Regions from separate parts of the Sphingobium sp. TKS genome, predicted to be linked through region 3. Evidence: predicted binding sites of a transcription regulator. Region 3 holds the regulator's gene; each other region holds the start of a gene.
What was found. The regulator LexA, encoded in region 3, represses DNA repair genes until DNA is damaged. The targets are predictions, from matches to a motif close to GTTCCNCNCTTGTTCT.
Positions count from the first base shown of each region.

Region 1: K426_RS10970 (ImuA family protein) is a predicted target of LexA. The motif match lies at 1,448-1,463, and genes of this name have one in related genera.
Region 2: K426_RS28520 (ImuA family protein) is a predicted target of LexA. The motif match lies at 1,124-1,139, and genes of this name have one in related genera.

Region 1 is NZ_CP005083.1:2,194,333-2,196,596, reverse strand. Features, by position in the region: gene K426_RS10975 (DNA polymerase Y family protein) at 1-476, opposite strand, end outside; gene K426_RS10970 (ImuA family protein) at 652-1,428, opposite strand; gene K426_RS31275 (hypothetical protein) at 1,978-2,181, opposite strand.
Region 2 is NZ_CP005087.1:8,575-10,838, forward strand. Features, by position in the region: gene K426_RS28510 (hypothetical protein) at 6-368, opposite strand; gene K426_RS28515 (hypothetical protein) at 373-708, opposite strand; gene K426_RS31620 (hypothetical protein) at 695-886, opposite strand; gene K426_RS31975 (hypothetical protein) at 880-1,041, opposite strand; gene K426_RS28520 (ImuA family protein) at 1,170-1,931, shown strand; gene K426_RS28525 (Y-family DNA polymerase) at 1,846-2,264, shown strand, end outside.
Region 3 is NZ_CP005083.1:1,601,837-1,604,100, reverse strand. Features, by position in the region: gene K426_RS08085 (hypothetical protein) at 37-705, opposite strand; gene lexA (transcriptional repressor LexA) at 856-1,539, shown strand; gene K426_RS08075 (ComEC/Rec2 family competence protein) at 1,530-2,264, opposite strand, start outside.

The sequences.
Region 1 (2,264 bases), 590 kb from region 3:
GTACCGGCGATCGCGATCGTGGCGGTGAAGCCGAGCCTGCGCAGGAAAGCGAGCAGACGCCGACAGAAGCGCTGTTCGCCGCCGAACAGGTGGGTGGTGCCGGTGAGATCGAGCCACAGTCCGTCCGGTGCGGCGACGCTGGCGGTCGGCGTCCAGCGACCGATCGCGTGCAGAGCAAGCCGATCGAGCAAGGCGCGGTCCTTCTCGCCTTCGGCATCGCGTACGTCGAGATCAGTGACAAGCGCGCGGGCGTGGGCGGCGGCCATGCCAGGCCGCAGGCCCAGGTCCAGCGCGAGCGGGCAGGCCGCGGTGACGACATCGCGTTGCCCGACGCGTTCGATCAGGATCACCGGCCTGCCGAACGTCACCACCGCCGGCTGCAGCCATCCCGGCGCATAATCCGGCGCGCCCTCATCGGGCGGCATCGCCCTGAACGGATGTTCGACTGGCTCGCTGCGCCGTCCCATCTGCTGCATGGTAGGGCGCTGGTGCTTGGGGAGCGCGTCGATCTCGGCCTGGCGCGGCCCCTGCCCAATTGTGTCGTCGCGCGCCCAGCGCGCACCGGGGCGCCAGCCGCCGCCGCGTGGTGCCGAGCAAGCGCCGGGATCGTCGTCAATCGGTGGTAACACCACCTGCGGGAGGGGGACCAGCTCAGGCGGCTTGGCTGGCCGCTCCGACCGGCGCAGCCGCTCGATCGGGAGCTGCGGCAGGTAGAGCGAGGCGACCCGTGTCATCACAAGCATCAACTTCAAGAGAAAAAGGATTGCCGTTCCGCTGGCGGATCAGCTCGACCAACCAGCGGCCCCGGCCGACGCCGGGATAGGGAAGCCGTGCCGACGAGATGCAGCCGATGCGCCAGCGCGTCATCGCCGAGGATGGCTGCTCGAGCGGGCAGCGCTCGCGCGACCGATGGCGCCGATAGAGCAGCATCGGCGTCTTGCCGTCCGACGCGGCAAGCTGGAGCCGCCGCGTGGCGGTCTGGTCGGCCGCCTTTATCTCGGCGATCACGCAAGCAAGCGAACCGTCGCGCAAGCCATCCTCGGCGAGCGCGAGCACGTCGCTGTCCTTGCGGCCCTGGGCATACAGGACGCGATCGGGGCGAAGCCCGACCTGTTCGAGGCCCGGCGCATAGAGATCGAATCGGGTCAGCGCCCACAGCACCGTAGATCCTGGCTGGCCTGCGAACCGGGCGGCGATTCCGGCCGCGAACAGCGTCGCCGCGGCGTCATCGCTCAGCGCGGAGCTGGCGGCCGCGATCTCGTGCAGGCCGGCGCCGTCGAGACCGCGATCGGCCAACCGGTCGTCGAGCGCCGCGAGTTCGAACGCCAGCACCGGCCCGCGCGGGGCGTGCGCCTGCGCAAGCTGCGCGCGAAGTGCGGCAAGCTGTTCGGCGCGAGGCCGATCGATTGGGGCGGGTTGCATGGACATCAGTCACGTCGACTCTTTCGTTCCTATTATGTTCCAATGAGTCGGAGGATTCGTCAAGGCTGCTGATTCCGATCAGCTCGCCGAGTATCGATGCGCGCAAGATCGTCGTCGCTCCGCGTGCAACTCGCTTCACAGCGCAGCGCGGGGGCCGACGCCTCGGGGGCCGCGCCTGCCGGCGCTCGCCCCGATCCGGGAGTTGGGGGGCCGGGAGTAATCCCGGCCCCCTTTTCGTCCACCATAGTCGGCCGAAACTATGCTGCAGATCCGGGTCCCCCCCCGCACGCTAGCGGCCCCGGGAGCGGGTTTGGCTTGGGTTTGGGGATCGACTATTTTTCCGATCCCGCCACGACAGGTGATCGCGAGCGTCTTGCCTTCGGCCAGGTCGCCGGTCTTGCCGGAGAAAGCGGAGCTGATGGTCGATCCGCTTGCCGCCTACGAGGTGCGTGGCGGTCTTGGTGTCGATGGCGACGATCGGGCCGGTATAGGTGCCGTCGTCTGCCGGGGCCTCGGCCGCCGACTTTTCGGCGGCCGTGGGGACGTAGAGGCCCCTTAGAAGCTCCGTGCCTCGATCTTCGCCTGTTCGTCGGGGTTCGTCGCCAGGCGCTTCGCCGCTTCCGTCAGACTGGCGTGCCACGCGCGCGTCCCGCGCCGCGATGGGCTGGCCTCGCGCTTGGCGCTCGAAGTCGTCGGAGCCTCGTCCCTCTCGCCTGATGCGACAGAGCTGGTCGAATAATCTCTGCTCGGTCGATCCACGGCTTAGTTCCTCCTGCCAGTGTTTGAGCCCGTCCCCTATATCATAAGATCGTGGGTTCGTCCGGTGCAGTATATCGTGGACC
Region 2 (2,264 bases), on a different replicon from region 3:
ATCATTCAATTGAGTTTTGTCTTGGTGACGCCGAGCATCGCCATGAGCTGGGTCCCGGTCGTGTCGTCGCCATTTTTGAGGATCGCGGCAAAGCCGCCGATCATCTTGCCGAAATGCTCGCCCGATAGCCGCATGTCGCGCGGGGTTTGCTGATCGTCGTCCGCGGTGATCAGCATCGCGATTCCCATGGCGAGGGCTTCGGTCAGCATGGGCATGGCGATACTGGCATGGCCTTCCTGCACCTCGCGCGATCCCATGGCATGGGTTACCGCCTGGATCGCGATCTGGGCGCAAACATGGCGATATTCGCCCGGTGAGAGATTATCGGGAATATCGAACAGTTCTTCCGGTACGGCCTTGATGCTCATGGCTTCATCCTCTGTGTCGGCTCACGGCCTTTTTCCATTCCCGTTCATCGGGAGGGGGAAATTTGATCCGCAGCGGTTGCCGGGTGGTTTCGATCGAGACTGGGCGGACCTTGCGACCATAGCGTTTCGAACAGCTGGTGCAGTAGAAGCATCGGACTGCGTCGCGAAAATCATCGGTCCAACCTTTGCGGTGGAATTTCCACCACAGGCCATGGGGTTCGAACAGGCCCACCCGCCGGCAGCGGCATTCGACCTTGACCGTATAGCCCCAATGGGCGGCCTCGAAGATGGAGGTCGTCTGCCGATCATGATCGTGGGTGATGCCATCACGGGTTTGCATGTCTCACGCGCTCGTCCCAGGCTAAAGCGCCCAGCATATAGGGGCCATCATCGCGCCGGCCTTCGCGGATCTCGCGCAGGAAAGCGCGATTGTCGAAGCCGCGCTTCTCCAGCGCTTGCGCCACCGCCTCGCGGATATGATCGATATGGTCCATGGTCCGGTCCTCTGGCTTCACCACGGAATCTCATCATCGTCGACGAGCGCCGGATCCTTGCGGGGATCGACGGGCGGTGTCGTCGATTCGGTGCCGGGGGTCTCAAACAAGTCCGCTTGTTCTGGCGCCTCAGCCGACTTGGCGCCAAGCCGTAGACTGAGCTTTCGACGTTGCTGCATCGCGATTCTCCTCGATGATTTCAGGCCAGTCTCGACTGCCTCGATGGGGTGCGACTCCGGCCCATTGACTCTTAGCGCCTTTGGAACAAAAAAGGAACAAACAACCGCCGAGTCATAGGAGGCCCTTCATGACGGAAAGAGGGGCACGTCCCCATGTCGCTGCGCTGCGCGCAAAAATCGCCGAGATCGAGGGTGGTGATCGCCGGGCGCGGTCGGTGTTGCCGTTCGGGATCGAGGTGATCGATTCGAAGCTGCCGGGCGGCGGCCTGGCGCTGGGCGCGCTGCACGAAGTGGCGGGCGGCGCGCAGGGAGCGACCGATGGCGCTGCGGCCGCCTTGTTCGCAGCCGGCATTGTCGGGCGGATCAGCGGCAGCATCCTCTGGTGCATGACCCAGGCCGATCTGTTCGCCCCGGCCATCGCCCAAGCCGGGCTCGATCCCGACCGGGTCATCTATGTGGAAGCCCGCGACGAGACCGCGCTGCTTTCCTGTTTCGAGGAGGGGCTGCGCCATGGTGGTCTGGGTGGCGTGGTGGCCGAGGTCGCGCGGCTGTCGATGACCGCCTCGCGGCGATTGCAACTGGCGGCGGAAAGCACCGGCACGATCGGTATCGCGGTGCGCCGCTGGCGGCGATCGGCCGAAGCCTCGGACCTTGGGCAGCCGACGGCTGCGGCGACGCGCTGGCGGGTGACGGCGGTTCCCTCTGAGTTGCTGCCGGTGCCGGGTGTCGGGCGGCATCGCTGGTTCGTCGAACTCATCCGCTGCCGCGCGGGCGAGAGCGCTGATTTTCTGGTGGAAGCATGTGATGCGACAGGTTGTCTCGCTCTTCCTGCCGACCTGGCCGACCGATCGGCTGCGTCGCAGGCTTGGGCGGAACGCGCCGCCTCCTGACGCGGCGCTCGTCCTGGTCGGCATGGAGGGTAATCGCCGCGTGCTCACCGCGGCGAATGCGGCCGCGCGCGCGATCGGGCTCCATGCGGGCATGGCCGCGACCCAGGCGCAGGCGCTGGTGCCCGATCTGCTCATCATGGACGCAGACCTGGAGGCGGATAGGCAGGCGCTGGAGCGACTCGCCATCTGGTCGCTCCGCCGCTACGCCCCGATCATCGCGCTCGATCCGCCCGATGGGCTGATGCTCGACATCACCGGCGCGGACCATGCTCATGGGGGAGCTATGGGAGTGTTGCGCGACATATTGAAGCGCCTGGCCGAAGTGGAAACGGC
Region 3 (2,264 bases):
TGGGCCATCGCGTCTAGCAGGCGGTCGAAGCGATCGTTAACTCTGCTGTTCATGCTCTTGAGCCTCTAGCAAATTTCCTTGGCGAAAATCAGGAGTTATCCAATTTAACGTGTCGTTGGATCTACCCATGAAAAGCAAGGTCATGTGGTAAAAGTTACAACCTTCAAAGTCGCAATCCCAAAATCCAATAGCCAAGTTTGACTGGCTGCTTGGGTCTATCTCGATGCAATCCACATCATAGGTATTGCAATCACTCATGACACTCATCCTTTTAGAAGGATCGGTGTTCATTCCTATGATAGCAGTTCCGGGGCCGATTATCTCGCAATTAATAAACTTCTTACCGTTGACACGCTTACGTCCAAGCGGCGCCAGATCGCGTAAATACAGCCTCTTATTCTGATAAACCCGCGCCATTGGATCAAAATCTAAGCCCTCCCCGTCCAGTCGTGCCCGATGCCTTCTTTCGACTCTCCAGAGCTGCGTCTTGGCGAATAGTGCGAAGGACATGCTGGTAAGTAAGAACGTCACCAAGCCGCAGGCTATCCATCCAAAAGCGCCGAATTGATTGATGAGGCCCACGCCCTGAGAAAGATAGGCCATCACGATGCCCAAAATCGTGCCCGGAACGATGGAGCCTGAAAAAGTGAATAGCGATGAAGCCACCGAGAGTAGGCGCTCCATTGATTGGCTGAACTTTGCCATCTTGCCCCCTTCATGCCGAATCTCCTTCGGCATGGGGATCGCATATAGCGGATATCGCTACTTGTCGGAAAGGGATAATAACCAGGCGCTTGACTTACCCCTTTCCGTTTCCTATGCGTTCCCCATACGTTCCAAGGAGGGCAAGGCGAGATGTTGACACCCAAGCAACAGGAATTGCTGAGCTTCATTCAGACCCGGCTGGAGGAGGGAGGCGTCTCCCCCTCTTTCGAGGAGATGAAGGAAGCGCTGGACCTGCGGTCCAAATCCGGCATTCACCGCCTAATCAACGCGTTGGAGGAGCGCGGCTTCATTCGCCGCCTGCCCAATCGCGCCCGTGCGCTGGAGGTGCTCAAGCTTCCCGACGCCATGCATCGCGCGCCCAAGCTCATTGCGCCGCTCAAAGCCCCCTTGGCGACCGGACCGGCGTTGATCACGCCGCCTGCCGCCAATGACATCCTTGAGATTCCGCTGCACGGCCGCATCGCGGCGGGCGTGCCGATCGAAGCGTTGGAGGGGCAGAATATGCTCTCCGTCCCCGCGGCGCTGCTCGGGACCGGAGATCATTATGCGTTGGAAGTGGCAGGCGATTCCATGGTCGAGGCGGGAATACTCGACGGCGACTTCGCGCTCATCCAGCGCACCGAGGTGGCGCGCGAAGGACAGATCGTGGTCGCGCTGATCGACGAGAATGAGGCCACCCTCAAATATTTCCACCGCGAAGGACAGAAGGTTCGGCTCGATCCCGCCAACAGTGCCTATGAACCGCAAATCTACAATCCGCAGCAGGTCCGGATACAGGGAAAGCTGGCGGGGTTATTGCGGCGCTATAACTGACGACCCGGCAATCCGCGCGGTCGACCCAAAGGCCGCGCGACCCAGGGATGCTCGTCATTCCCGGTCTTCACGCTGCGGATGGAGCCATGGTCGAGATCGATGGCAAGGCCGCCCGTTGCGGCCAGGGATCGTCGATCCACCTTCAACCAGCGCGGTCGGCAGACCCCCGGCAGGCGCCGATCGCTGACGACGATATCGACGCGCGCGCAATCCCGCGCCAATATGGCATTGTCGATCTTCATGCTGCTTCGCGTCAGCAGCAGGTTCCAGTTCCGGCCTCCGCCCGTCACGCGAACGGCGCAAAGATCGGGAGAACAGCGGGCTTGCGGCAACGCCGCCATTGCCTCCAGCGTGCCGTCATAGCCCGCGCTTTCCGCCATGACCTCCCGCACATAGCTGCCCGCCCGCCCGCGCAGCGTCGCCATGCCGTCATTCGCAGTCCGGACCGCGACATGGCGACCATCTCCCGTTATCAAGATGGCGGGTGGCGAACTGGTCACGATCATCACCACGCCAGCCGTCACTGGCATCAAACCCGCCCAGCGCCACCGGCTTCGCCATAACAGGCACCACAACATGCCTGACAGGATGAAGCCGAACACCACCCCCGATTGCCCGGGCGCCAGAACCACCGCCCCGGGGCTGGACGCCACCCCATGCGCAACCAGCAGCAACAGGTCCAGCGAGCGGGCGGTGAGCCACCAGAAGGGGGCGCCCCATCCGCC